Regions from separate parts of the Sphingobacterium sp. UBA1897 genome, predicted to be linked through region 1. Evidence: riboswitches for the same ligand, from Rfam matches in the RefSeq annotation. Region 1 holds a riboswitch; each other region holds the start of a gene.
What was found. Region 1 has a riboswitch for S-adenosylmethionine ahead of B4N43_RS13945 (5-oxoprolinase). Riboswitches for the same ligand answer to the same signal wherever they lie in the genome.
Positions count from the first base shown of each region.

Region 2: linked by a shared signal. The riboswitch ahead of metE (5-methyltetrahydropteroyltriglutamate--homocysteine S-methyltransferase) and the one ahead of B4N43_RS13945 (5-oxoprolinase) in region 1 are both predicted to bind S-adenosylmethionine.
Region 3: linked by a shared signal. The riboswitch ahead of B4N43_RS21930 (O-acetylhomoserine aminocarboxypropyltransferase/cysteine synthase family protein) and the one ahead of B4N43_RS13945 (5-oxoprolinase) in region 1 are both predicted to bind S-adenosylmethionine.
Region 4: linked by a shared signal. The riboswitch ahead of metF (methylenetetrahydrofolate reductase [NAD(P)H]) and the one ahead of B4N43_RS13945 (5-oxoprolinase) in region 1 are both predicted to bind S-adenosylmethionine.

Region 1 is NZ_DDGR01000023.1:143,373-150,888, reverse strand. It holds gene B4N43_RS13965 (hypothetical protein) at 1-488, opposite strand, end outside; gene B4N43_RS13960 (HlyD family secretion protein) at 488-1,549, opposite strand; gene B4N43_RS13955 (TolC family protein) at 1,549-2,826, opposite strand; gene B4N43_RS13950 (DUF3050 domain-containing protein) at 3,091-3,861, opposite strand; SAM-I-IV-variant riboswitch at 4,072-4,165, shown strand; gene B4N43_RS13945 (5-oxoprolinase) at 4,233-4,496, shown strand; gene B4N43_RS13940 (RagB/SusD family nutrient uptake outer membrane protein) at 4,596-6,113, opposite strand; gene B4N43_RS13935 (SusC/RagA family TonB-linked outer membrane protein) at 6,119-7,516, opposite strand, start outside.
Region 2 is NZ_DDGR01000001.1:203,646-211,161, reverse strand. It holds gene B4N43_RS00815 (sensor histidine kinase) at 1-1,648, shown strand, start outside; gene B4N43_RS00810 (response regulator transcription factor) at 1,751-2,440, shown strand; SAM riboswitch class I at 2,627-2,730, shown strand; gene metE (5-methyltetrahydropteroyltriglutamate--homocysteine S-methyltransferase) at 2,809-5,121, shown strand; gene B4N43_RS00800 (hypothetical protein) at 5,222-5,752, opposite strand; gene B4N43_RS00795 (helix-turn-helix domain-containing protein) at 6,175-6,765, shown strand; gene B4N43_RS00790 (hypothetical protein) at 6,797-7,162, opposite strand; gene B4N43_RS00785 (single-stranded DNA-binding protein) at 7,337-7,516, shown strand, end outside.
Region 3 is NZ_DDGR01000031.1:277,696-285,211, reverse strand. It holds gene B4N43_RS21935 (FUSC family protein) at 1-1,676, shown strand, start outside; SAM riboswitch class I at 1,858-1,970, shown strand; gene B4N43_RS21930 (O-acetylhomoserine aminocarboxypropyltransferase/cysteine synthase family protein) at 2,226-3,536, shown strand; gene B4N43_RS21925 (homoserine O-acetyltransferase family protein) at 3,569-4,612, shown strand; gene B4N43_RS21920 (homoserine dehydrogenase) at 4,650-5,831, shown strand; gene B4N43_RS21915 (GH92 family glycosyl hydrolase) at 5,897-7,516, opposite strand, start outside.
Region 4 is NZ_DDGR01000018.1:366,496-374,011, reverse strand. It holds gene B4N43_RS09845 (DUF2723 domain-containing protein) at 1-2,708, opposite strand, end outside; gene metF (methylenetetrahydrofolate reductase [NAD(P)H]) at 2,959-3,915, opposite strand; SAM riboswitch class I at 3,986-4,088, opposite strand; gene B4N43_RS09835 (hypothetical protein) at 4,307-5,158, opposite strand; gene rimM (ribosome maturation factor RimM) at 5,262-5,786, opposite strand; gene B4N43_RS09825 (30S ribosomal protein S16) at 5,906-6,427, opposite strand; gene B4N43_RS09820 (UvrD-helicase domain-containing protein) at 6,788-7,516, shown strand, end outside.

The DNA.
Region 1 (7,516 bases):
TCGATAAATTCAGCCGTGACGAAAGTATTAAATGGGGAGCTGCAGAGTAACATACCAAAAAAGACAGCATAACTTACTTCCTTAGCCCGATCGCTTTTCAACCGTGAGAATATCATGGAGATCGATAAGTTTACGGCAGAAGCAAACAACATCCCTTGGAAAAAGCGCAGGCCATATACCCAGCTGATATCGGTGATGCTGTACATCAAAAAGCAATTCAATAGCTGCAGAAGATTAAAAATAATGTAGTACTGCTTGATGGGAAAGTATAAAAAAAAGCGTCGTTCTAAAACGTAGAATCCAACAAAACCAGCATAAAACAAAATGATCAGGAACTGAACATCACTGGGTTGGGCACCGTAAAATCCAGCGGTGACATTTGTATTTGCACCTGGCAGGAAAAATAAGACCATACTCGGCATCAAGCTGCTAAACAGGATAAGCTTGATCAACCACTCCGGTACCCATTCTTTAAAAATTCCTTTCACTAGTTCTGCTTTTTTGATACCGACACATTCACATTCATTCCCGAAAGAAGCTGTTGCGCTCCCTTTTGCCTATCCAGCTCAATGCGCACAGGTACGCGTTGTACAATCTTCACAAAGTTGCCCGTTGCATTATCTGGTGGCAAAAGGGAGAATGCAGATCCTGTAGCCGGGGAGATGGAAATAATTTTTCCATAAAATTTTTGATCCGGATACGCATCAGCCACCACCTCAACCCTATTGCCAAGATGCAAATAACGCAGTTGTGTTTCCTTAAAATTAGCCGTTACCCAGGTTGGGGTTTCTCTATTGACGATAAAGCCTAAAACTTCGCCAGCACTTATCATTTGACCTTTTTCAATCGTGCGTTTGCCAATCTGCCCATCGTAAGGTGCACGAATAACGGTATACCCAACATCAAGCCTTTTACGGCCGACAGCAGCCGTCAAACGAACACGTTCGGCATCGACCACACCTTTTTTCATATCCACATCATGCACACGCTCCTGTGAAGCCTGTAATTTATGCTTTAACGAAGCCAGCTCACTCTTATACACATCCAACGTTGCTTTTACATCCTCCAGTTGCTGTGCCGTTGCAGACTTTTCCTGAAACAAATAATTATAGCGATCATATTCCAACTGTTGCTTGGTTACCCGAGCCTCCCCGGCAGCAATTGAGGTCCGTAAAGATTCATGTTCCGCCTGGAGAATTTCCTTTTGACTATGAAGAACATTGATCTCTGCAGCTTCCTTATTGACGGATGCAGCTACCTGATCAGCCTCATATTTATATTCCTTATTATCTATAAGCAACAAGGTATCACCCCGTTTAACCAATTGATGATCGTGATAATGCACAGAAACCACATATCCTCCTACCCGAGAAACAATGGGATTGATATACTGTGTTACCTGTGCATCATTTGTGTAGGTATACCGCAGTCGCATCCATAATGCTTGAGCGCCCCATAACAACAAGGCCAACAAGACAATTCCGGCCAACCAGTTGGTGATTCGAGTGAGTTGTGCCTCCACAACTGTTCTTCGTGATTTAGGTTTCATTAGATAGTACCCTTCAAAAATTCGATAAAATAATAATGTTTCTGTATCGCAATATGTGCGGTTTCAAGATCAAAAAGTGTTTTTAGGTATTGCATATCAGCATCCAATAGATCCGTAATCAAAGCCGATGATTTAAAATACCTGTTTTTTATAATTCGTGCATTTTCCTGCGCCAACGCCTTATTGTTTTGACAGACGTCCTGCTGCTTAATAGCCAATTGATAATCCAACAGGGCCTGTAACAGCTGATTTTCCAGAATCTCCTCTTCATGATGGTGTTTTACCTCTTGTCGATCCAATGCGATCTGTGCTCCGCGCACCACGTTTTTATTGAGATAGATAGCCGAGATCGGTATGCTTAATTTGAGCCCTGTGATACTCAGATTATACCAGCTGGGATTATAGGGATACAAGAAGACCTGTGGATTGGCAAAGGTAAATGTGCTGGTCAAACCCAACTCAGGAAGATAATTTGATCGCGCCTGTTTGACCGACAATTTCTTCAAAACAACTTCCTGTTCGGATTTTAGAAGGGAAAAAGCATGGCTTCGCGCTTCGGCAACAAGCGCTTCATAGCTGGGGCTTTCCACTTTAAAAGGTTCGGTCAAGGGGATAATCTCTGCTGTAATACCGCCAATTAGCTGCAGCTTCTGATTTGCAGCCTGAATATCATGACCGATCTGCACGAGCAACAGTTCCCGCTTCGAAAGTTCCAACGAAATACGCAAGACGTCACTGTGTAATACCACGCCCGCCTTATACAGATGCTCAATCTCCTTGAGCTGTACCCGTTGATCAGCAATATCCTGCTCGATTAAAGATCGGTTACTATACGACAGTTCCAAATCCAAAAAAAGATTGCAAACCTCCAATTTCGTCTGTGCTGCGGCATTCTTCCAATCGATTCTAGCCAGCTCATTTTCCAGTTTTTTGGACTCTATTTTCATTAGGTCCCGATGCCCATTGTAGAGGTTCAGATAAAAATCCAGGCCGCTATCGTACAAGTAATGAAGAATATCATGCTGGGAAGGTTTATTTAAAAGCCCCTGGTCATATACAGGCATATTACTTGCATAACTAGCAGAAGCTCTGGCGGAAATCTTAGGGAGCAACTCCATGCGTTGCTGCTGTACTGCCACCTCAGTTTCTTTGAGCTGCAAATAGGACTGCTCGATGTATTTACTGTTTTGTAGTGCTTTGTCGATCATGTCTTTCAGCGACATACGCAAAGAATCGAGGGCGAAGGTGTCCGAAATAGCGCATACTAACAATCCCATGGTTAGTATGCCTTTTGCCCAATAGGGAGGAAAAAAGTTCACGTGTGCTATGTAATTTTTTTGCGTTGCAAACTTAGACACTTATTGGAACTTGGATTTCTTCACAAACGCCAATATGTTATGGAAAAAAGACATTTTTTCATCAATTCAAACAAAAAGACCAATATCTGCCAAGAAGTCCTTACAATATCCTTTTTTACAGCACATAAAAAAGGCCTTTCAAATCATGATTTGAAAGGCCTTTCTCGACGGTATAATAATAGATTATCCGTATAAGGAATCTTCTATTGCATTCCACAACTGGATTCTTTTTTGTAGCGCAATTTTACTGATCTCTTTCATTTCCGTCCATTTAACCTCATCGTCCTTGGCAAGATCTGTGATCATCTGCATCGCCAACGGTCCATGCTCGTCGCCGTCAAGATCAATATGGCGTTGAAAATAATAAATAAAGCTATCCAGATTGGCTGTAGGAAAGTTTGTTTTAATTTCTTCCAAAATAGAGGTAAACATTCCCGGGATAAGATCTTCGCGTCCAAATGTAAATGCTGCAGCAATTTTATGCACCTCGCCCTCAGCAATCACTTCGAATGTAAAATTCAAAAAGTCTTTGATCCGCTTGTCCAATGTGGTCGTTGCAATGACATCGAATATGTTGCTCGATTTTTTGGCTTGAGCAATAAATTTGTTGACCAGATGAAGGTCGGCACCCATGGCATCCATGGCGTCCAGATACATCTCAAAATGGCTCAAACGGCGGCCATCAATGTATTCATCCGACTCCTCAGCCAATACAATTTCGTTGATTAGATAGCGTGTTGATGGATGCTCACTCGCAAACCAAGGTAAAGTCGTACAGGTCAATTTAATCTGTAAAGCTTTTAGTAAAGACATAAAATCCCATACAGCGTACACATGCCCTTCTGTAAAAGAACGTAGATTCTTGATCGTTTTGATCTTACGATATAAAGGGTGTTGCAATAATACCTCGCGTTCGGCAGCAATGTATTCGTTAATTTCCGCAATTCTATTCATGGCGCAAAAGTATTGTCTTATCTCTATTTTTAAAAGTATTTTCGATGAGATTACAGTAACATGATAAATTTTTCGCCCAGCTATCCGCTTCATAACCAAATCACAGCCAACCACGCGCCTCGCTTTTGACCTCCGTATTCCTGTTGCTAACGCCCATTTACCCTTAAAAACAAAAATATTTTTTATTATAAAAAATAATCTACTATATTTGTAGAGTATTCAGAATTGCATGATGCAATACCAACCGAGTGCAGGCACCGCGGTGGTAAATTAATACGGGTTTCGACCAAAATAAACGTCGCTGAACGATTATTTTCCCCAACAAGATCTGGATACAGTTTATGGTTTAATCCTTTAAATTTTTAAATTGTATGGCTACTACAACAAATCTTTACCAACACTTACTGGAAAAATTCAGTTATTACTCAACAGATGAACTGATACAGCTCAACAATGACACCATTTTGGGACAAGGCTGGGGTTCAGCCAAGGCAACCTTTAGAACAGCTTTGATCAGTACGTTCTCCAAAAGAGGATTGGATCTTTCCAACATCATTTCCAAGGAAGACGGTTTTACCTCGGTGAAGCATGTCCCTGTACGCTTGGAACAGAATGTCCTGATTCCTTTACAGTAATCGTTATCGGCAAAAAAAAAGCGCGCATCGAAAGGACTTCGTGCGCGCTGCTGTGGTTGGTTTAGGAAATTGCCGATTTAAAAGAAGGCAATAATCTTATTATTTATAGTTTGGATTCTGAATTAACACACCTGCGCTTTTCTCAATTTCTGTTTGTGGTAATGGCCAGCGGTAAAATTTGTCCTCAAAATGATAAGGCACTTTACTGTCTTTGACCGCATTGAGTACTTCGCCTGCGATATGCCAACGAATCAAGTCGTAATGCCGTAGTCCTTCGAAAGCGAGTTCAACCCTTCTTTCGTGGCGGATACGGTCGCGCATTTTTTCCTTGGTATAACCGGCAGGAAACCCGGGCATCTGAACGCGGCTTCTCAAGGTATTCATGGCATCGTAAACCGATGGGTCTGGTCCGGCGATTTCATTTTGTGCTTCAGCATACATCAATAACACCTCCCCAAACCGCAGTACAACCGCATCCTGTTGGCTCAATGTTGAAAAGCCAAAAGGTAAGTTGGCCGGATCCAAAAATTTCAATACCCCATAACCTGTAGGCCGCGGATTGGACGGTGTATGGATCTTACCGCCGCCAAAGTCAGGATGATCCACGAAAATTGTTTTGCTCAAGCGCGGATCCCTATCTTTGAAGGGATTGGCTCGGTCAGTTAAGGGTGATTCACCATAAGGCAAACCATCTTTGCATTCATAGGTATCCACCAGGTTTTGTAAAGGTGAAGCAGCGATCCAATCGCCTAGGTACATGTCCCAGGGGGCTGTATTATTCGGTGCCAGAAAATTGACCGAAAAGATAATCTCGGTATTGTTCTTCTGTGTTGCATCGCGAAAGACATTTTCAAAAGCCGTACTCAGGGTATACTCTTTCATGACATCGGTGCATAAGTCTTTTACCTCTTTCAAGATTGCTAAATCGGGCACCCCTTTGTCACCATAAGCCGCAAACAGTAAAACCCGTGCTTTCAAGGCTTTTGCTGAACTTGCGGTCGCATGCCCCCCATTATTGAAATAAGGTTTAGCCGCTAAGTTAGCGATCCCAAAATCCAGATCAGCCCGAATCTGTTTTAGGATATTCTCCGCACTTTCCTTTGGCTGACGTTGATTCTCCAGACTAAGGGAAGTCAGCACAAGCGGCACCTCACCATAAATACTGTACAATTGGAAATAAACAAAAGCACGGATAAAGCGGGCTTCGGCCTCCATATTTTTCTTCTCCCAATCGTTCATATCGGAGCCGTTATAGCCCTGAAGCTTCTCGATCAGGCGATTGGCACGTCCTATTCCCACATAAGCGTCGTTATAAATTCCGGTTTCATACCCCCCTGTGGTCGGATTTAAATTCCCACCTACGATTTCATTGACGCTACCTGAGTTGAACTGATTGTAGCCATTGTCGGTCAGACAGTCCCGGAAAGGCATCCCATAGGAGAACGTCTCACTCTGCAATGACGCGTATACACCGGCCAAGGCATTATCAAAATCCGATTTTTTGCTAAAATAGTTGTCCGAAGCAATCTGATCCAAAGGATTGAGGTCCAAGGCACTGTTACAGGAACCCAAAAATAGTCCGGATAGCATCAACGCTGTTATAAATTTCTTTTTCATAGCACTTAAAAGTTAACTTGTACACCAAATGAATAAATCTTGTTTTGTGGATACTGTACCAGATCACCATTTCCATAGCGTTCAGGGTCCAAGCCCTTAAATTTGGTCGCAGTAAGGAGGTTATCACCCGAAAAATAAACCCGTAGGCGTTCAATTTTATATTTTTTCAACAGCCCATCAGGTAAAGTGTATCCGAACACAAGATTTTTCAATCTGAAGTATGAAGCATCCTGTATAAAATAGCTGGAAGCACGGCTGAATTTCTCCGGAGCACTCCAACCCCAATAAATACGGGGCATCGTTGTCGAAGGGTTTTCAGGTGTCCAACGGTCTAACCAATCTTTTGTCGGCGGGCTACCCTGTACAAATGGCGTTACGCCCCAGCCCGAAACATAGGATTTGACGCCATATACTCCTTGTAATAGAGCCGAAAAGTCAAAAGCCTTAAAACTTGCACTTAGATTAAAGCTATAGTTCAGTTTTGGATCTACACCAGAAATAATTGTTCTGTCGTTCGCATCGATTTTTCCGTCCCCATTGACATCCCGATACTTAAGATCTCCCGGCAGTGTATTATCATTAAACTGCTTAGGCGACCCCGTTACTTCGGCATCGGATTGAAATATGCCAATGACTTCGTAGGTATAAAAGCTGTCCATCGCATAGCCATTTTTTTTGATCGTATAGCCGCCGATTTCAGGCTCGCCAAATTTGACCAGCTTGTTTTTGAAACGATCGAGGTTTGCACCTAGCTGATAGCGTAACCCTTCCAATGCTCCCGTAGTAATCTGATTACGATAGGTAATTCCCAATTCAACACCTTTATTCTCGACAATTCCATCATTTACATAAGGTGCTCCCAAACCAACGATTGCAGTAATCTGTGACTGTCTTAGAATATCGGTCGTTCTCTTCTTATACCAGTCAAAGGTGATATCTAAATTTTTAAACAGACTCAGGTCCAATCCCACATCGGTCATCGTTGTTGTTTCCCATTTGATAATCGGGTTGTTTAATCCCTGTTGAGCAACACCTGAATTTAGCGTACTATTGTCAAAAGAATAATTTCCGGTAAGTCCCAATACGGGTTGATACGGATAGTTGCCGGTATTCTGATTTCCGAGTTGGCCCCAGGATCCACGGATCTTCAAATTATCCAACCAACCGGAAGCGAATTCCTTGACAAAAGACTCTTCCGATACACGCCAGCCTGCAGAGAAAGAAGGAAACGCTGCCCAACGGTTTTTACCGTAAAACTTGGAACTACCATCGTAGCGCATATTGGCTTCCAAGAGGTATTTCCCTTGATAATCATAGTTCAATCGGCCGAAATAAGAGATCAGCGCCCATTGGTTGGCGGTTCCGTTTGCCCGTTGAATATCCGATCCCCCCGCATTTAATTC
Region 2 (7,516 bases), on a different contig from region 1:
TGCTAAAGTTCAACAGGAACGTAACATTGAAAAATCCAAGCAGGAACAGGCCAAACAACGTCTGTTGGCCGAGCAACTCGAAATACAGTATAGAATTGAAGAATTAAAAAACAAACAACATGTTGTTTTCTCAAACTTTAAAGAGCAAGAAGACCAATTGCGTGCTTTATATCCAAATGTAATTGAAATCAAAAATTCTTTTTACGAAACATACATCAAAAGACCGGAGTACCAGAAATTTATCAAATTTTCTGTTTCAAATGAGCTTACCGACGATAATCTGGTGCAAGCTTTTATCATGTTAAACGCATCAAAGGTAGATGATCAGATTAGTGGAAAAGACGATAGCACACGGTTTGTTATCCCCTTAATGGACCCACTGGTGAATCAACAGACAAAATTCAGGGTAGCCACATTACCACCGAGAGAGAATGCGAAACTTGCAAAAACAATTTCTGATTTGGAAAAAAGATTGGATATCCTCAACAGAAAAAACGCTTGGAGTGGTTTTAATGTATACGATTCCGTTGCGATGCTGGGAGGCAAAAAAGCAGACTACATCGAAGATGTTGCTATTGGAATGGAGCTGGCTAAACGTCCGTTAAAAGATCGATTGAATGTTATCATCGTCCAAGAACTTATCAAAGAAGAGTTGGCTCAACGCGACATTAAAGCTCCTTTTAATATTGAAATATGGAGTACAAACAATATATTACTAAATAATATTTTAAACGAAGCCGCTTTAAACAACCCGACAAATACAACAAAATACTCGACCGCACTTTTTAAAGGTGATATCGGTGCCGCACCAGGGAAATTAACAATCTATTTCCCCAATAAAAAGGCGATAATCGCAGATAATATGGGCTATCTGTTACTACCTATGCTGGCACTACTTTTCTTGTTGGTGGGTTGTTTTGCTTATACGCTGATTATCATCTTCAGACAAAAGAAAGTTTCGGAAATGAAGACAGATTTCATCAACAACATGACGCATGAGTTTAAAACACCTGTTGCAACAATTATGATTGCCAGTGAGTCACTTAAAGATCCAGACATCAATGCCGACCATAAACGCGTTCAGAAATTGGCTAATATCATCTACGATGAGAATGTTAGGCTAGGAAATCATATTGAACGTGTGCTTGACCTAGCCCGATTGGAAAAGGAAACATTAAAGTTAGACCAGGTGGATGTGCATATTAATGATCTTGTTTCAGCAGTTACCGACAGTATGCAGTTAAGGATGCAAAATATCGGCGGAAAATTTTCCATAGATCTAGCGGCGGCGAAAGATGTTGTTGTTGGTGACGAACTGCATTTTTCGAATGTATTTTACAATTTATTGGATAATGCCATCAAGTACAGCAAAGGAGATTTACATGTCAACATCAATTCAAAAAATGTTGGCGATACCGTTGTCGTCACCATTGCCGACAACGGCATTGGGATGAGCCGAGATCACCTGCAAAAGATTTTCGACCAGTTCTACCGTATTCCAACTGGAAATGTTCATAATGTCAAAGGATTTGGTCTTGGCTTAAGTTATGTCCAGGACATCCTGAGAAGGCTGAACGGAAAAATTACAGTTAAAAGTGAAAAAGATAAGGGCACGACCTTTGAAGTAATTTTGCCTATTAAAAAATAAAACGTTCCTTTTTTGTATATTTCCTCTTTAAAAAATTTCAAAGGTTGAGGAAAACTGATTTATCAGTATCAAGGGACATTGGTGAAAATTAATATAATCATTATGCAAAAGATATTATTAGCAGAAGATGATCCTAATTTGGGGGATCTTTTAAAAGACTATCTCGAATTAAAGGGAAAATTTGACGTCACATTATGCACGGATGGAGATGAAGCGATTTCTCAATTCAAAAAAAATAACTACGACCTCTGTATTTTCGATGTCATGATGCCAAAAAAGGACGGATTTACAGTTGGACGTGAAATCAGAAAAACAAACAATACTGTTCCTATTATCTTTGCCACAGCAAAGGGGATGATGGAAGATAAAACCGAAGCCTTTGAATTAGGGGGAGATGATTATATCACAAAGCCTTTTCGAGTGGAGGAATTATTGCTCCGCATCAATGCTTTGCTGAAGCGCAGTGTTCGAGACAAAGAAGAGGAAGTGGTTGCTGATAAATTTGAAATTGGCGATTATTTCTTTGATTATACAAGTCAGCAAATTTCTTACAAAGGACAGATGCAAAAACTATCCACTAAAGAAGCGGAACTACTGCGCTTGCTTTGTTTAAAGAAAAATGATGTGCTGACCCGGGAAGAAGCTTTATTAAAAATATGGCATGATGACAACTACTTTACGGGTAGAAGTATGGATGTATTTCTCAGTAAACTTCGTAAATATCTAAAAGAAGATAGTAAAGTTGAAATTGTCAATGTGCACGGAAAAGGTTACAAACTTTTGGTGAGCTAAAAGAATGGGGAATGAGAAACAGTCATTCCCCATTTTTTATGCTACACAGCGTATTGAAACATGACATACACTAAATCACGGATGAAAAGAAAAGAACAAAACAATTTTATCCTTAGTAGAATATAAAAAATTGACGCACTTTTATAAAAAATTTGCATTTCAAAAAGAAATGTTCTAACTTAGCGTCGCTTATAGAGAAAGGCAGAGGGAATAGACCCGATGAAGCCTTAGCAACCTGTCCCTTGACAAGGTGCTAAATTCTACCCTACTTGATATGGGAATGATAAGCCGAAGTCACCGAATTCTAGTGTGTCCTTCTCTCTCTAGCAAGAAATATAGTTGAAAAAGAAATATTAAAAACATTCATTATGTTATTGACTAACAATTTAGGTTACCCTCGTGTGGGCGCGTTCCGCGAATTGAAAAAAGCCAATGAGGCCTATTGGGCTAAAAAATCTTCTGTTGAGGAATTATTGGACACAGCAAAAAAAATTCGTGAAGGCAATTGGAAAACACAAAAAGATGCTGGAATAGATTTGATCCCTTCCAATGATTTCTCTTTTTACGATCAAGTATTGGATTTAACCCTTACTGTTGGTGCAATTCCTGCTCGTTACCATTCTTTATTGAATAAAGTAGACAACAATTACAGCTTAGATCTATATTTTGCCATGGCGCGTGGTTTCCAACAAGAAGGAATCGACGTGACTGCAATGGAAATGACCAAGTGGTTGGATACCAACTACCACTATATGGTGCCAGAATTCACAAAAGATCAAGAATTCAAATTGACGTCCGAAAAATTCTTAAATGAATATAACGAAGCAAAATCATTGGGCATCGATACTAAACCAGTTCTATTAGGTCCTATCACTTACCTTTTGATCGGTAAAGAAAAAGAAGCTGGCTTTGACCGCATCGATTTATTGGATAAACTTGTTCCAGTATATGAGCAAATATTAGCTAAACTAGCTGAGGCCGGTGCGCAATATGTCCAGATTGACGAGCCTTTCTTAGCATTGGATTTAGATGCTAAAGTAAAAGCTTTATATCAACCTACTTTCGAAAAATTAGCTGCAGCAGCAAAAAATATCAAATTAATCGCGACGACTTACTTCGAAGCTTTAAAAGACAACGAAGATATCGCAGTTAACTTACCTATCCATGCTTTACATTTGGATTTGGTACGCGGTGAAAACCAATTGGATACGGTACTAGCTAAAGTTCCTGCTTCATTAACATTATCTTTGGGTATTGTTGAAGGCCGTAACATCTGGAAAAATGATTACGAAAAATCATTGGTTAAAATCAAACAAGCTGTTGATGCATTAGGAAAAGACCGTGTATGGGTAGCTCCTTCTTCATCATTGTTGCACGTTCCTTTCGACTTAGACAATGAACACAATGAGCAATCGCTACCAGCTGAAGTAAAAAACTGGTTAGCATTTGCTAAACAAAAATTAGCTGAGGTAAAAGACTTAGCCGTATTAGCAGAAGGTGAAGTTGATGCTGAAACAGCAAAACGCTTCGAAGCGAACAAAGCTGCCGCTGAAAGCCGTCGCACTTCTCCACTGATCCACAAACCAGAGGTTAAAACACGTACAAGCAATATCACTGATGACGATGCGAAACGTACTTCAGCATTTGCTGACCGTAAAGCAGCGCAACAAGCGAAGTTCAACTTGCCGGCATTCCCTACCACAACTATTGGTTCATTCCCGCAAACGAAAGATGTTCGTAAATGGAGAGCAGACCTGAAAAAAGGTGCTATCACGCAGGCAGAGTACGATAAAGCAATCGCAGAAGAAACTGAAAACACAATCCGTCTTCAAGAGCAATTGGATATCGACGTATTAGTACATGGCGAATTCGAACGTAACGACATGGTTGAATACTTCGGTGAACAATTGGCTGGTTACGCTTTCACACAAAACGGCTGGGTACAATCTTACGGTTCACGTTGTGTAAAACCTCCGATTATCTATGGTGATGTATACCGTCCTGAAGATATGACTGTCCGTTGGTCTTCATACGCTCAATCATTGACTAACCGTCCGGTTAAAGGTATGTTGACTGGTCCGGTTACCATCTTACAATGGTCTTTTGTACGTAATGATCAACCGCGTTCAACAACGACTTACCAAATTGCATTGGCGATCTTGGATGAAGTACAAGCGCTGGAAAAAGCAGGTATCAAAATCATACAAATCGATGAACCAGCAATCCGCGAAGGATTGCCGCTACGTAAAGCTGATCAAAAAGATTACTTGAACTGGGCAGTACGTGCTTTCCGTGTTTCTTCATCAAATGTAGAGGACGATACACAGATTCACACACACATGTGTTACTCTGAGTTCAATAATGTAATCGAAGACATCGCTGCAATGGATGCTGACGTCATCACGATTGAGACTTCACGCTCTCAAATGAAATTGTTGAATGCTTTCGCCGGTGATTTCAAATATCCAAACGATATTGGTCCAGGTGTTTATGACATTCACTCACCACGTGTTCCAAGCAAAGATGAGATGGTAGATCTATTGCGTAAAGCAAAAGCAGTAGTTCCAGCAGAACAACTTTGGGTTAACCCTGACTGTGGTTTAAAAACTCGTGCTTGGCCAGAAACCAAAGCGGCTTTAGAGTCGATGGTTGAGGCTGCGAAAATCTTAAGAGCAGAATAATTCTTAAACTATTTTGATAAAGCCCTAGATGAAATTTCATCTAGGGCTTCTTTATTGGACCTTGGTTCGAAACAAAAACCGTCATCCGGATAATGTAAGACTATTTTCGGGTGTTCTTCTTTTCTTTCTTGTTTTCCTTTTCTTTCCCGTTCTTAATTTCCTGTTTCCCCTTAATCCGATCTTCAATCGACTTCAGGCTTGACGAAAAATCAAGATCAACATTCTCAAGTTGTGCCATCTTTAACGCCTTCAATGCCTTTTTATATTTTCTCAATTTTTCAAATAAAAGTGCTTTCTTGATCCATATCCCTGCCAAGGGCATCGCCGGAAGTGTCAAAGCAAATTTAATCGTCTTTTTTGCAGCTTCATACTCCCCCATATCGATCAGTGTCTGAATGAAATAAGGATATACCTCCAGTGCCTGCACATTATGCACCAAAGCTTCCTGGAAATACCTTTTTGCCTGCTCATAGTCCAATAGCTGTTCGGCATGAACTCTTCCCATCAAACACAGCGCCATTGTATTGGACTCATCATAAGACAGCGCATAGGATAAGGATTCCATGGTCTCCTCCAAATACATTGGATAGTTATCCAGTGCCTGAAGGACATATTTATTTACTGAATTCATAAAATTTTCTAAAACATAACATTCATATCCAGCTTTCACAATCATCTTGAAAGTAACTGGATTTCTAAAACTCCATAATAAGCTAAGCATATTGGAACAGTGGGCCACCATTTAGAGAGCCAATTTTTAGCCAATATCAACGTAGGTTACTTAACGTATTAAAAAAGAAGATTAGGAAAGGGCCGTATTCCGAAGAATATTCCCGAGAATCTTCTCTGTGGACGAAGCGGGATTTTCTAATATTGCAAACATATTCTTCCGTTTTTATTAATTACTCTGTTAAATTGCAAAGATTCAAAATATTTACCACATTCCCAAAAACTTTTGATTATTAATCTGTTATATCTCACAGCACGATATTGGCATATTATTGTCGCATCAATTTTGCTGAAATTCAATGACTATTTCCCCATCTTTGGACTATGGAAAGTCAATCAGCTAATCAATTAATCAAACTATCAAGAAAACGTAAGGGACTAACGCAGCAGGAACTCGCCGATCAGGCGGGTGTATCGCTAAGAACAGTGCAACGCATCGAAAAAGGCACTGAAGAAATCAGTGGATTTAGTCTCAAACAGATCAGTCAAATCTTAGAAATACCTTTAGAACAACTCATTATGCCAAATGTAAATCAAATCAGTATCGACAACAATCAAACAGGAAGTATTAAAGCGCTATATTTAGCATCGCTCACCTTTCTGGTCAATCCATTATTAGGATTATTGGTCCCAGCGATTATGGGCTATACGAAGCAAAATAAAGACGCCTTTTACAGTAAGCACCTAAAAAAAATAATTGTAATACATGCTGTTGGACTATTTTTTCTCGGAAGTTTCATAGGCTATATTATTATTGCAGATTTTTTTAAGATTTCACTACCGTCTTTTTTAAGCGATATATTCAATAGCGCCTATTTTTTACTCATCCCAGTATGCTACTACATATTGATTCTAACCTTCACTATTTTTAATTATATCACAATAAGGAAGGCCAAGTTCAGTGCTGCAAACTAAACCAATACAAATGAATTTGTTGCGTTCAAAATCATAGCGGTTTCTTTTGAACGATCAATACCCAATCATTCTCCAGCAACAGATAGCCTGTTTCATAAATAAAGTTATAGGTCTGTCCCTTGTTATTGGAAAAAGTATGTGTATGGAACTTAAAATCAAATCCCAATCGCTTTAACTTTTCCCGTTGTATCTTGATCATACCCTCCCCACTCAACGCTTCCAATAAAATACGACGGTTTTTTCGTAGGATATTATTCACATTGCGCACCATATTGGTCTGGTCGCTATTTAATTTATTGTTATAGGCGTTCCGGCAAGCATCATCACAAAATCGCTTGTCAGAACGGCCATATATATCCTTGCCACATTCAAGGCAAACTTTCTCGACAGAACTCATAACGGAAGATTAAACGACAACAAACGGTTACAATCGACTATAGTCGAATACAAATGGTAAATAGACGACTATAGTCTTTTCTCCGCCCCACCTTTGCTTAAGATCATCTGGCATCAATAGCCAATGACCGTCAACTAAAATAAGAATTATTAAAAACATTTAAAAATTAGACGCATGAGCACATTACGCAACAAAGTACAATTGGTTGGTCATTTAGGAAACGACCCATTAATCAAAACAACTTCCACCGGCACCAATTATTCCGTATTACGTCTCGCCACCAATGATCTCTTCAAGAACAAAGCCGGCGAGTGGGTTGAAGAAGTTCAATGGCATACACTCGTGGTTTGGGGT
Region 3 (7,516 bases), on a different contig from region 1:
GTATTTTTGGAGCTCGTTATGCTGCAATTGGAAACATGACATTGATTCTCATGAGTTTTGTGATCGGAATGGCCCCGCAACACCCCCTTGCAGTTAGTTTACAGATTACAACAGGATCCATTATATATTACTTTTTTAGCCTTTTACAGGCCTATATACAACCTTATCGCTCGCTAAAACATGCGATGGCCAATGGTTTTCATGGATTATCCCAATTTCTATTGATACGATCCCAGTCTTACGATCCCGATATTCCTTTGAATATAACGTACAGTCGCGTAGGCAAAATTCATGGCCAGATCAGCGAACAGCAGGAAAAAATCAGGTCGCTTCTTTTTCGAGAAAAAAAAATCATAAGCCAACAGTGGCATAAAAGCAATTATTGGCTCAGTCAAGTTTATGGGTTAATTGACCTCCATGAGTTAATTATTGCACTTGATCACGATTATGATGCGATTCGCAAAAACCTTGCAGACACGGGCAGCCTCCCTTTAATCCGTCAAACAATCAAATTATTAGCTTTAGAAATTGATAGCTTTTCACAACCTAACAAGAGGTTTCGGTATGCACATCAATTATATCACAATAACTTTAAAATTAATGCCCTCTTACAGGATTTAAAAGAAATTCAAGAAGAGCAGGCCGGTCAAGCAAAAAGTATATTATGTTCGATCATAAGCAACATCGAAGCAATTATTGAAGTGCTCAACCGAATTCAGGTGGCTTTTTATCAAAATCAGGAAATCCAGGATAAGATTGACAGCAGTGAGTACCAACAATTTATCAATCGACCTTTGCGCAATCTTGCTGATCTAAAAAGTAAACTCCATCTGAATAACCCGCTTTTTCGATTTGCCGTTCGGATGGCTCTTCTTTTTGGAACAGGCGCATTGATCGGTATTTTATTTTTAGATTTTAAATATACCTATTGGATCTTACTGACGATCGCTATTGTTGCCAGACCAGCATTTTCAATGACAAAAAAGCGTAATATAGAGCGTATTGTAGGCACATTCTCGGGTATAATCGTTGGCATATTCTGCTTAATTGCTATTCATTTTCTCCCGGCTCTTCTTACCATAGCTGCATTAGGTCTTTTCGGATTCTTTTTATTCAATCGATCTAATTATATGGTCAGTGTCATCTTTATTACCTTGGGAATTGTAATTGCGCTCAATTTGTTTGAAGGCAATATCAATCTCATTTTAGGCAGCCGAATACTTTTCACACTCATTGGAGCATTCTTGGCTATAGCAGGTTATTTCTTGATCCCCGTACGCCAGAGCACAGGCATGGTTCAGCTGGCAAAAGAAGTATCCCTTTACAACGAACATTATTTCCAGATCATCAATAACCGTCTGTCGGACGAGAGACAAAGTTCGTTTGATATACGACTGGCTAGAAAAAAAGCGCAGACTGCCATGGCCCTGTTTTCAGACGCTATCAATCAAATGAAAAAAGAACCCGAACACAAATGGATGGATTGGTCACATATACACCATTTTCAGGCACTCTCTTATCAGGTCAACTCCCATTTGGTGGGTCTTTCGCTATCGTTAAACAAAAAGACGAATCACCACCTGACGTATGATATCCATAGTAGAATTGATGCACTTAAACCTCTTTTAACAGATTTAAATCAAATTGCAGAACGGATCAACTTAAAGAAATCGTAATACCCGATTGGCAGTTACTTATCAAGTTTCATCGGACAATATGCGATCCGATCGGTATGTTATTCAAAATTCCTTTAACTAAAAAACAGCTTTTCTTTTGCTTTAATAAAAAAAGAGTTTATATTTGTATCGTCTTCGAAAGAAGATTTCTAATCAACACCTCCCTTAATCAGTAGGTCTTGATTTATAAAGAAGTGGCGAGAGACTGGCTCAATGACCCACTGGCAACCTTCAATTTGTTTGAAAAGGTGCCAATTCCTGTCCAAAACAATATCGTTTTGGAGCATATAAATAACATAAGACAATGATTATTAAACTACTGAAGTCCATTAAAAATTCAGGTTCAACACAAGTGAGCCGCACGATAAGCGAAAGTGTAAGCCATCATACAACTGTATTGATGCGAATGCGTATGCATATGCACTTCCACGCTTGTTAAGAATCATTTCCTTTTTCTTGGATAAAGATTTAACAGACCCTTCAAGGAGGTGTGTATGCTTCTCTTTTTACTTAGCAATTTCTTTTTGAACCCTTAAAATCTGATATATTATGTCTTCAAACAAAAATTTAAAATTCGAAACTCTTCAGGTTCACGCTGGCCAAGTCGCTGACCCTACTACGGGATCTAGAGCAGTTCCTATATATCAAACAACATCTTTTGTATTTGAAAATGCCGAACACGGCGCAAACTTATTTGCATTAAAGCAGTTCGGCAATATTTATACACGGATTATGAATCCTACCACGGATGTTTTCGAACAACGTATTGCGGCACTGGAAGGTGGAGTCGCGGCTGTTGCTGTCGCATCTGGCCAGGCGGCACAGTTTATTGCATTAAATAATATCTTGGAAAGTGGTGACAATTTTGTTGCCGGATCCAACTTATACGGCGGTACATTCAACCAGTTTAAAGTTTCTTTTAAACGTCTGGGCATCGAAGCTCGATTTGCAACGGACGCCGAGGCAGATAAAATTGAAGCCCTCATTGATGATAAAACAAAGGCCATCTATGTTGAAACAATTGGAAACCCAAGTTTCAATATTCCAGACTTTGAGAAAATTGCTGCAGTAGCAAAAAAATATGACTTACCGTTAATCGTCGATAATACTTTTGGAGCTGGGGGATATTTATTTAAACCTTTGGAGTATGGTGCGAATGTGGTGGTTGAATCGGCTACTAAATGGATCGGTGGACATGGTACAAGCATTGGTGGTGTCATCGTCGACGGCGGAAACTACAATTGGGGCAATGGAAAATACCCTCAATTTTCCGAACCATCTGAAGGCTATCATGGCTTAGTTTTTTCCGAAGTTTTCGGTGAAGGCGGACCGTTTGGAAATATTCAATTTGCCATTCGGGCACGTGTGGAAGGGCTTCGGGATTTCGGACCAGCACTCTCCCCTTTCAATTCATTCTTATTACTACAAGGACTTGAAACCCTGTCTTTGCGGGTGCAACGCCATGTAGACAACACTTTAGAGATAGCTAAATGGCTTGAGGCGCATCCACAGGTAGAAAAAGTAAACTATCCGGGCTTAAAAAGCTCTCCGAGCTTCGCTAACGCACAAAAATACCTTAAAAATGGCTATGGTGCAGTGCTTTCTTTCCAGCTCAAAGGTGACGCAGCACAAAAGGCCAATAGCTTTATCGACAGCTTAGAATTGATCAGTCACCTGGCCAACGTCGGTGATACGAAGTCATTGATTATCCATCCAGCAGCGACTACTCACCAACAATTGAGTGATGAAGATCAAGCCAATGCTGGAGTGTTCAAAGGTTTATTACGTCTTTCTGTAGGAATAGAACATATTGATGACATCAAAGCTGATTTACAACAAGCTTTTGATAAAATTAAATAATCAGATTTTTTCGGCTTAAACTTAAACGTAAAATGAGTAAGCATATTTATCTGCACCCGGAGCCTTTTGTATTTGAAAATGGAAGAGAGCTTACTGATTTACAAATCAGTTATGAAACATTTGGCAAACCCAACGCTGATCGCAGTAATGTGATCTGGGTTTGCCATGCACTAACGGCCAATGCAGATGTACTGGATTGGTGGTCAGGTCTTTTTGGAACAGGTGAATTATTTGATTCAAACGATTATTATATTATCTGCGCCAATGTCATAGGATCAGCATATAATAGCAGTAATCCGCTATCTGTAAACCCAGCTACTGGACAGCCTTACTACCTATCTTTTCCTGAATTTACAGTAAGAGATTTGATCAACGCACATCAATTTCTTGCAGACCACCTGGATATCAAACAAATAGAGATCCTTATTGGGGGCTCATTGGGCGGTCAACAAGCATTGGAATGGGCCGTATCACACAGTATAGCCATCAACCATCTAATCGTCGTTGGAACAAATGCCGTCCATTCACCATGGGGTATTGCATTCAATGAAAGTCAACGTCTTGCCATTACTACTGATCGAACCTTTTATGCGAATCATCCCGATGGCGGAGCTAAGGGTCTAAAAGTTGCACGCGCTATGGCACTGTTGTCTTACCGCAACTATACAACGTATGCCAACACACAAAAGGAGGATGATAACGAAAAACTCGATCATTATAAAGCATCCTCCTATCAAAACTATCAGGGTGAAAAATTGGTAAAACGCTATAATGCGTACAGCTATTACTTCCTAACCAAAGCAATGGACAGCCATAATTTAGGTCGTGGAAGAAAATCTATCGAATCCGCTTTAGCGAGCATCGACTGTCCAACTTTAGTGCTGAGCGTCAATACAGATTTGTTGTTTCCTCCACAAGAGCAACAATTCATCGCTCAACATATTCCGAATGCCCACTATCAGGAGATCGAATCTACTTATGGCCACGATGGGTTTTTGATCGAAACAAAAAAACTCACGAAAATCATCAGCAGCTTTCTGCGGAAACAAAAAGAATACATCAACGAATTAGTATAAGAGAATAAATAATATATAAGAGAATTTAAGAAGAGATATGAGTAATAAATTAACAATAGGGATGTTTGGGTTTGGTGTAGTAGGCCAAGGTCTTTACGATATCATCAAAACCAAAAACCTTAATCTGGAGATCAAGAAATTTGTCATTAAAAACGGAGATAAAAAGCGCTCGCTACCAGCAGATCTATTTTCTACCGATGCCGAAACAATTTTAGGTGACCCAGAAATTAATACTGTTGTCGAACTAATAGATGATGCCGAAGCAGCCTATCAACTAACTGTTCGTGCCTTGAAATCGGGAAAAAATGTGGTATCTGCCAATAAAAAAATGATTGCAAGCCATTTGGAAGAGCTGGTTGATATCCAACATGAATACGGCACCAGTTTATTGTATGAAGGTGCCGTTTGCGGAAGTATTCCCATTATACGGAATTTAGAAGAGTACTATGACAATGAATTACTTCATTCTGTCAGCGGTATTTTTAATGGATCTTCTAACTATATTTTATCTAAAGTTTTCAATGAAAACCAGCAATATACAGACGCTTTAAAGAAAGCGCAAGAACTTGGTTTTGCAGAGACAGATCCAACCCTTGATGTAGGTGGATTTGACCCAAAATTTAAAGTATGTATTGTTGCTTCCCATGCGTACGGAATCTATATCAAACCAGACGATGTCTTTAATATTGGTATTGACAAATTGGGACAACAAGATATTCGTTTTGCTAAAGAAAAGAACCTCAAGATCAAATTGATACCAACAGCAAAAGAGATCGACGGCAACAAAGTTGTACTTTATGTATTACCACGCCTAGTAGGCAAAGACAGCATGCTCTATAATGTGGAAAATGAGAACAATGGTGTATTGGTAAAAGCGGCCTTTGCAGACGAACAATTTTTCTATGGCAAAGGAGCCGGCGGCCACCCGACGGGTTCTGCTGTACTATCGGATATCGCTGCCCTTCGCTATGGATACCGTTATGAATATAAAAAACATTTAGAATCCAGCACATTAAATTATAGCCAAGATTATTTAATTAAGGTTTATTTGAGATACACCGATGATACACTGATTGAAAAGTTAAATTTCAGTGAAATCACAGAACGATATTACGCACCAGATTTCAAATATGTCATAGGGCATATTAATCTTCAACAAATCGCAGCTCACAAAGCCGATTTGGATCAAGAGGGCAATTTTATTGCTGAAATCGCGTAGGCAATCAACAAACCAACCTACCTTGAAAATAGCCCCGAATGGGGCTATTTTTTTATTGCTTAAATCTAGTTGCCTTTCAACTTGAGGTCTAAAATCCCACCTTCTACCAGGCGTTCAAAAGGAAGCTGCCAACCTTTCCACGGGCGGTTATTCAACCGAACCTGATCAACAATATAACTATTGGGTTGCTCCTTCTTCACCTGAATGATAAATTTATTTTTTCTTAATTTCTCCGGTAATTTTATCGTTACCCGATCGAAAAGTGGCGAGCCAATCTGAAGCGCGGGCTTCTCGGTGGTGAGACTTCGCACATCGAATAGACCAATACTCGACAAGACATACCATGCTCCAAGCTGTCCTTGGTCTTCGTCTTGTCCGTAGCCATAGCCATGTATTGCATCATTACCATAAAACTCATTGCAAATTGCCCGTACCCATTTCTGACTTAAATCAGGTCTACCAGAAAAATAGAATAGCCAGGAGATATGCAGGTTTGGTTGATTACCATGATTATAAAGACTTTCAATCCCTGCGAAAGCGTCAATTTGTGTACCACCTCCAAACACATTCTTCTGCGACACCGTAAAAATACTATCCAACCGTTGATTAAACAGGTCCTTTCCAACCAGTTTAACCAATTCTTGTGGGACATGCGGAACATAGAAGGTATACTGCCAAGCATTTCCCTCCTGAAATCCACGCCATGGTTCATAAGGGTTAAAGTTTGAAATAAATCGTCCAGTAGTATCCTTTGGTCGCATAAACTTCGTCGTGATATCGTACAGATTGCGCCATCCATCGGATAATCCCTGAAATTTAATGTAGTCTTTTTGATGCCCCAATGATTTTGCAAACTGTGCGGCTGCAGCAGCAGAAAAAGCATATTCCAAGGTATGCGAAGCACCAAATGGAGATCCATTGGTCATTAATTCGGGACTACCATTATCATCTTTTATATAGGGTGAATAGCCCTTGCGAACGAAAACTCCTACATCTAACTTTCCTGCTCCAGGCAGACGGCCCTTCGCTTCCAATTCATTTTTACGCACCGCGGCATAGGCAAGATTTACATCATAGTCACGAATACCCACATTATACGCCGCTGCAATTGCCAAACCTGTAAAATTAGTCCCTACACCCGAAACGTATTTACTGTTGGCAATACCGTCTCCTAACCAACCTGCATCGCGATAGACTAACAATTGACTCTGAATCCAGTCGTTGTAATAGTCCGGATACGCAATGGACCATAACTGTGTCAAATTCCAAAATGCACCCCAGATCGCATCGGTATTATAATGATGATGAATAGGTTTCCCCTGTTTATTTAGAGCAATCTGCCCTACCGAGCCATCATTTTTGGGGTATGCACCATTGACGTCGCTTGCAAGCCCACGACCAAGTAAAGCATGATACAATCCAGTATAAAATTTAATGCGGTCGTCCACTTTGCCCCCTTCCACCAAAATTCTTCCCAGTTCGCTATTCCAGGTTTGCAAGGCATTTTTCTTTGCCGTATCAAACGACATATCTTTTGCTTCTTTAAGCAAATTCAGTTGCGCATTTTCCACAGATGTATAAGACAAACCGGTCTTGACTTCGATAGATTCCCCTACCTGGGTATCAAATTTCAGGAACAAGCCAGCCCCTTTTCCCTTTATACGACTATGTTGATCGAAAGTTGT
Region 4 (7,516 bases), on a different contig from region 1:
TCGTATGCTTTTTTCGCTACTTCCCCAGCTTGTTTGACCTGACCATTGGCCAAGAGCATCCGGGCGGCTTTTCCAAATATATCACGAGCGTACATACTTGTAAAGCGAAACGAATCGGTATCCAAATACTGTGCATTTTTAACATTGCCCCACTGATATGTATGCATAATATTGTTATATAATGCTTCCATGTTAACTAGCCCGGCCTGCTCATTTCGTTTTCCTGTCGACTGATCTGTAGCAGCGACAGGCATCAATCGGGAAGTAAAGCCCTCATTGACCAGGTATTTATCCAGGCCCAATTTAATGTCACTTGGCAACATGTTCGAAAAATATATCGGTCTGTCCCAATGGTTATTTTCAAGCACCGATAACAGGGTTAAATCCGCCCTGGTCAGATGATCATTCGGAATTTCCCATTCCATTGCAGAAACAATAGCATCCTGAAAATAAGCCGGAACCGCATTTTTCTTAACCACCTCCTCTTTATCAACGCGCAATTGGACTTTCTTGGAAGGGAAATAGTTTTCCATATCACCTGAATTCAGCTGAACTTTATACTCCGGATCATCCGATGTGACAAACTGCAATAATTGCTGTATATCCACCGCATTATCAAGCTGTCTATCCACAAAAGGGATATAATCACGAACGCCTTTTTTTGTCTTTTCAGCTGGGATCGTCACGGGAAGACCTGCCGCTTGATACGTCGGCTGCTTCGCCTGCTGCATATACCAATCGCCAGTCAGATAACTTAATACCACAACCCGAACATCCGGGCGTACTCCTTCCACTTCTTGCAAATACCATACAGGAAATGTATCATGATCTCCATAGGTAAATAGAATAGCATTTGGAGCGCAGGATTCTAAATAATTACGTGCCATATCCCTTGCCAGCGATTTTTCAGAACGATTATGATCATCCCAATTTTGATGGGCCAAAATAATGGGACCGCCCAATAAAGCGAAAGAAATACCTGTCGCTAACGCATACCGTGTTTGTACAAAACGATTGAGAAACCGAACAAATGCTATTGCTCCCAGTCCGATCCAGATCGCAAACGCATAAAAAGATCCTACGTAAGCATAATCTCGTTCCCGAGGTTGCATAGGAGTTTGGTTGAGATAAACAACGATCGCTATTCCCGTAAACACAAAAAGTAAGGTCAAGACCAAGGTATAAGGTTTATTGTTTCGATACAACCAGATCGCTCCGGCTATTCCCAGTAGCAATGGAAGGAAAAAATAGGTATTCCGGCTCGGGTCATGCTCCTGTGATTGGGATATTTTATCTTGCCCTCCCAAACGCCAATTATCCAATGGTTTAATCCCCGACAACCAGTTGCCGTCACTATAGGTCCCATACCCCTGCCTGTCATTCTGTCTACCGACAAAATTCCACAAGAAATATCGGGTGTACATATCACCCAGTTGAAAATTAAAAAAGAACTTAAAATTATCCGAGAACTGTGGCTGCTGCCCCTCCTTCAAATTGAGGTAACTCCTATAATAAGCCTGATGGGCTCCATCTTGACTATATATGCGGGGAAAGAAAGTTTCCTTATCAAACGTATACTTATCGACCTGACTAAAAGGAATATACCCTGATTCATCTTTGCGATAACCGGTTTTACTCTCTACACCAACGACTTGTGAATCATAATTGGGTCCTTTGAGTAAAGGTTCCCGGATATATTGCTCCCGGCTCAGATAACCCAAAAAAGAAAACACATTGTCCGGCGCATTATTGTTTAACGACGGATTGGCTTTTCCACGGATTAAAACCATAGTATAGGAGCTATAACCAAATAGAATAAAACAAAAGACCAGTAACCCGGTATGCAGTGTGTATTGCCGCTTTTTATAAGAATAATATAGCCCATAAATGAGGAAGCACCCCAACAGCAGACAAAAGAAGAAGATACCTGAGCCAAAGGCTAAACCTAATGAATTTACAAATAAGAGGTCTACCTTAGCTGCGAGAACGACCAACCATTGAATAATTCCCCACAAAACAGCCCCCAAGATCAGCACTCCTACCAAGAAAGCTTTTATTGTACCTTTCGCATTAACCTGTCCTGCTCTTCTGAAATAGACAACCATCGCTATAGCCGGAATTGCCAACAGATTTAATAGGTGCACTCCGATCGAAAGGCCCATAACAAAAGCAATAAAAACCAGCCAACGATCGCTACCTTCCTCATCTGCACGGACTTCCCACTTTAAAATTGCCCAAAAAACAATCGCAGTACACAATGAAGACATCGCATATACCTCGGATTCAACAGCCGAATACCAAAATGAATCACTGAAGCAGAAAGCCATTGCACCAACTAAGCCCGCAGCAAAAATTTGGAAATAATTCGATAATTGAACTTTCTCTTGCCTGTTGAGTATCTTTTTGGCAATTGCTGTTATTGTCCAGAATAAAAATGTAACAGTAAGCCCACTGCAGATTGCGGATCCAATATTCATCCAATAGGCGATTTTACCTGCATTACCCAAAGCCAGGTTGGAAAATATATTCTGAATAAGAAGAAATAATGGTGCTCCCGGTTGGTGTGCCACTTCCAGCTTGTAGGCACAGGCAATAAATTCACCACAATCCCACCAGCTTACCGTCTTTTCAACGGTGGCGATATATACACATGTAGCAATTAGTCCGCAAGCAAAGCCGAGTAGAGAATTTAATCTAGTGTACGTCATAAGGTCAATTTGGTCTATTGTTAAAATCCTTTTTAGCACTTTAAGTTAAAAAGTTATCCTGACTCCAATAAGTTAATTAACACTATTTAACACAAGTATCTGACTATAAACAGGCTATTAAACCCTGAATATAGAGATCGACCTAAAACCACACGATCGAAATTCTGAACTTATTATAAGCTTTCACAACGAATACTACCCCAAAAAAAAAGAGAGCTTATGCGCTCCCTTTTCGTATTATTTTTATGAGTTAGGCTAGTTTTTCAACAATCTTCTTTGTTGGACCAGGATTACTCATCGTATAGAAATGTAATACCGGAGCGCCAAATTTAATCAGCTCCTGACATTGTTGCACCAACCACTCTTCACCTACTTGTCTAACGTCGGCATTCGTTTTACATGCTGAAACAGCATCGCTCAGTTCCTCCGGAATATCTAAATGAAATATCCTTGGTAGGGTAACCAACTGTTTTTTCGTTGTCAGTGGTTTCAATCCTGGAATAATAGGCACATGGATTCCATTGTCCCTACATTTTGTTACAAACTCCTTGTATTTTTCAACATTAAAGAACATCTGAGTCACAATAAACTCTGCTCCCATATCGACTTTTTGTTTCAGGTATTTAAAATCAGTATTGAAATTTGGCGATTCAAAATGCTTTTCGGGATAACCCGCTACACCGATGCAAAAATCAGTCTTTTCCGATGTGATAATGTCTTCATGCAGATACTTTCCTTTATTCATATCAGTTACCTGTTCCAGTAGGTCTGTTGCAAAGGCATGTCCACCATCGGTCGGTATAAAATCGGCATCGCCCTTACGTGCATCGCCCCGTAATACCAAGACGTTATCTATCCCCAGAAAGTTCAAATCGATCAATGCATTTTCAGTTTCCTCTTTTGTAAAACCACCACATATCAAATGGGGCACCGCATCTACTTTATATTTATTCATGATTGCAGCACATATCGCCACTGTTCCAGGACGTTTACGATAGGAAACGCGTTCCAGTAATCCACTCGCATGCTCTTTATAGATATAATCTTCCCGATGGTAGGTTACGTCGATAAACGGAGGTTTAAACTCCATCAGTTCATCCATGGTTTTAAAAATACTTTGGATGCCCTGCCCTTTCGCCGGTGGCAATAGCTCAAAAGAAAACAATGTTTTTCCTTTGGCATTCTGGATATGATCGATAATCTTCATTAAAAAACTGTTTTTAGTTTGGTTGGCTTACATCGAAACGCACACGTCGAGGAATCGTTTATCTACATGTAACTTATCTTTCCCACATGGAGTAGGGTAGAATTTAGCACCTTGAACAATACAGGTTGCTAAGGCTTCAACGGGTCTAGTCCCTCGGCCTTTCTCTATAAGCGTTGCTAATATCGTTTTAAAAAATCAAACGACAAAAATATTTTTTCGAAAAGGCAAAAATAGCGACAAAAAGACTGTAATAAATACGGCTTCAGGTTTATTCCCAGGCAATAATAGGAATTTACGCTCCCCAAAAAGTAAAAGACTTAAAAAAACAGATAAAATTAACGATCGAGGATCATCGACAACGAAGAGACTGACTACGTCACAACAGGATCGGCTAAAGATTCGTTGCTAGGGAATTCCGTAGATTTTTGAGATAAAATGTAATCAGTAAGAGTCCCGTAACATGGTACTCCTCTTTCGATCCATATTTAAAACCATCAAATAAATATTTGTAGGCGATTAATGCATTTTTTTCGTTGTAAAATAACTCTTTCCAAGAATCGGGAACATCTGCCCATGCCTTGAGCACAATGCCATTCTCAGCATAAATAATGGGTGATTCAACACCGTCCATTCGATAATCGTGATGTGTACCTGAACTTGATATGTGCTGGAAATAAGCGATAGAATAATCTACAAAATTCAATGCCCTGGCTTTTATCTCCATTTCACTTTCTGATTTTACAGGGGCATTTCGCCATAGATTCACTTGGCTATCAAATTTGCTCGGGGTCTCCCGGATAGGGGTTTTATCTAACGCAAAGTTGATATAAAGTTTTTCACTTGTGGGGACACGTGCTGAGCTAAACTGTGAAAAATCACCTCTCAGCTGAACAAAATCGTTTTTTACCTTAACAATATCCAAAGCGAGACTACCCTTTTTCTCATCGGTCAATTCTAATCGATCGCCGTCGAATCTATACTTACCGAAGAGTAGGATATCATCGATCGCCATGACAAATTTATCTTTATCATGGAGGGAGAGAAAGGACCGGTATATCGTAGGGTCATTACCATAGACATCTGCCTCCACATTTTGGGGTGATTCTCTTTTTACTTTATGATACTCCTCATTTGAATAGCCCAATATCATTTGGTAATTGCCTTCAGGAAAGTCCTTTTTCTTCCCAAAGAAAGCACAAGAAGACAACGAGAATAGGAATAGCAGCAGTAATAACGGTTTCAAAATAAATCAATAATTATGGCCAGTAATAATATACAGACCAAGATAAGAAATTACTGCAATAGTTCGTATACCGCTATTTATTTGAATAAGCTTGGGGATATGCTTATTCTTTATAAAGATCCACCAAGCCCTCTGGCAATTCAACTTCAATGATCTCCTCTTCGCCATCGATTCCTAAGATTAAATCATCGGACAATGGGAACATCAGTTCTTTACCGTCCATATTTACCGAAGCGACAAATTGCTGTGGAAATTCCTGAACATCTGTTATTTGCCCCAATTCACCATGGTTTTCATCAATCACTAAAAAACCGATTAAATCAGTATATCTAAAATCATCTGGATCGCGCTCGGGCATCTTATCATTGGAAAGATATAGCTTTTTACGTACAAGTACTTGAGCCTTATCGATATGATCCACATCCTCAAATGTCACATACGCTGTACTATTTTTTTGAAATTTAATGGTATCAACAAAATAAGGAACAAGTTTTTTGTTCACTTCCACAAAGACAACATCGATATTCAAACTCTCGTATTCCTCGAATTCAAAAAATAGTTGTACTTCTCCTTTAAGACCTCTTGTTTTACTGATGTAACCGATGTAAAAGCTTTGATCAATAGTCATATATTTCGTATTTAGCGATTAGCTGTGAGACATGATTTGGCAAACCATTAGCCTATTGGCTGTTTCAAAAAAAGCCGGCTCAAGATTGAGTCGGCTTTCTCGAATACTTTATGAAAGAATTAACCTTCAGTTTCTTCTGATGCAGGAGCTTCAGTCTCTTCAGCAGCAGTTTCTTCCGCTACAGGAGCATTTTTAGCAGCTACAGCAGCAGCTTTTTCTTCTTTTTTCTTAGCTTCAGCCACTAAAGCAGCTTTTTTAGCTTCAGCTTTAGTTTGTGCTAAACCATCTTTTTTACCAGAGATTCTTGCATCATTAGCTTCAGTCCAAGCTGTAAATTTAGCTTCAGCAGCAGCTTCATCAAAAGCACCTTTTTTCACACCACCTTGCAAGTGTTTTTTGTAAAGAACACCTTTGTAAGAAAGGATAGCGCGAGCAGTGTCAGTTGGTTGAGCACCTTTATTCATCCAATCCAAAGCTTTTTCAAAATCCAAAACGATAGTTGCTGGATTTGTGTTTGGGTTGTAAGAACCAATACGTTCGATGAATTTACCGTCACGTGGAGCGCGAGAATCCGCTACGACTACGTGGTAAAAAGGACGTCCTTTTTTACCGTGTCTTTGCAATCTGATTTTAGTTGCCATTTTTTAATTTTATTTTATGTATTCAACATATCCCCCGAGCTTCATACTAGAGGGGATGCAAAGATAGTTATTTTTTTCTAATCATCATTATAATTTAATAAAACTTCACTGAAAACGACAGGGTTAGCTCTTATCAACAAGCTCTTTCAACCGTAATACCTACCCCTTAGGCCTTCATCTTTTCTTGCTTCCATACTAGCAGCTACAACAAACTTTTCAAAAATCAAGACAAAAAACAGCTCCTTCCTTCAAAAGGACATCTTTACCAAATGTAAACAGGATGAACCGTTTGGGTACAGTGCCTTCGAAATAGTCATCGACATTTTTGCCAATTCACTTTTTACTTTCTACCTTCATTCTATGAAATCTGTTGCGCCATTAAAAATACTAAAAGCTTCAGCCGGTTCGGGAAAAACCTTTAGCTTGACTTTACACTATCTCACACTCCTACTCTCCAACGAGAATAGCTATAAGGAGATTTTGGCGGTGACATTCACCAATAAAGCAACCGCCGAGATGAAGGAACGTATCCTCTCGGTACTCCATGGCTTGGCAACAGGCAATCGGAGTCCTAAAATTGAAGATTTCAGAAAGCTTTTACTCCAGCAGCAGCCAGACTGGAATCCGCATCTGGTACAAGAGAAAGCTTTTCGGGTGTATCGACGTATCCTACATGACTACAGTCATTTTACCATAAGTACAATTGATGGATTTTCCCAAAAAGTCATTCGTGCATTTACGTATGAACTCAATCTTGATGCTGCTTATAAGATTGAAATGAATGTCAATAAAGTGAAAAATGACCTGACAGTCATGCTTAATCAATTGCTGGATGAACGACCCGACCTACTGGATTGGATTATCGCTTATGCGGAAAAGAAAATAGCAAAAAATGAAAATTGGAACTACCGCCAACAACTAATGGGTTTGGCAAGTCTTATTTTCTCTGAAAATTTTCAGGAATTTGATGGCTACATCAATTCTGCCAATCCAAAGGAGGTTTTTAATCTCCTCAATCAGGAAGTTGAACAGAAGATAAACTCCTTCACGGAAGCGCTCTCCATGACAATTGAAGCCTTTAGTGAAACA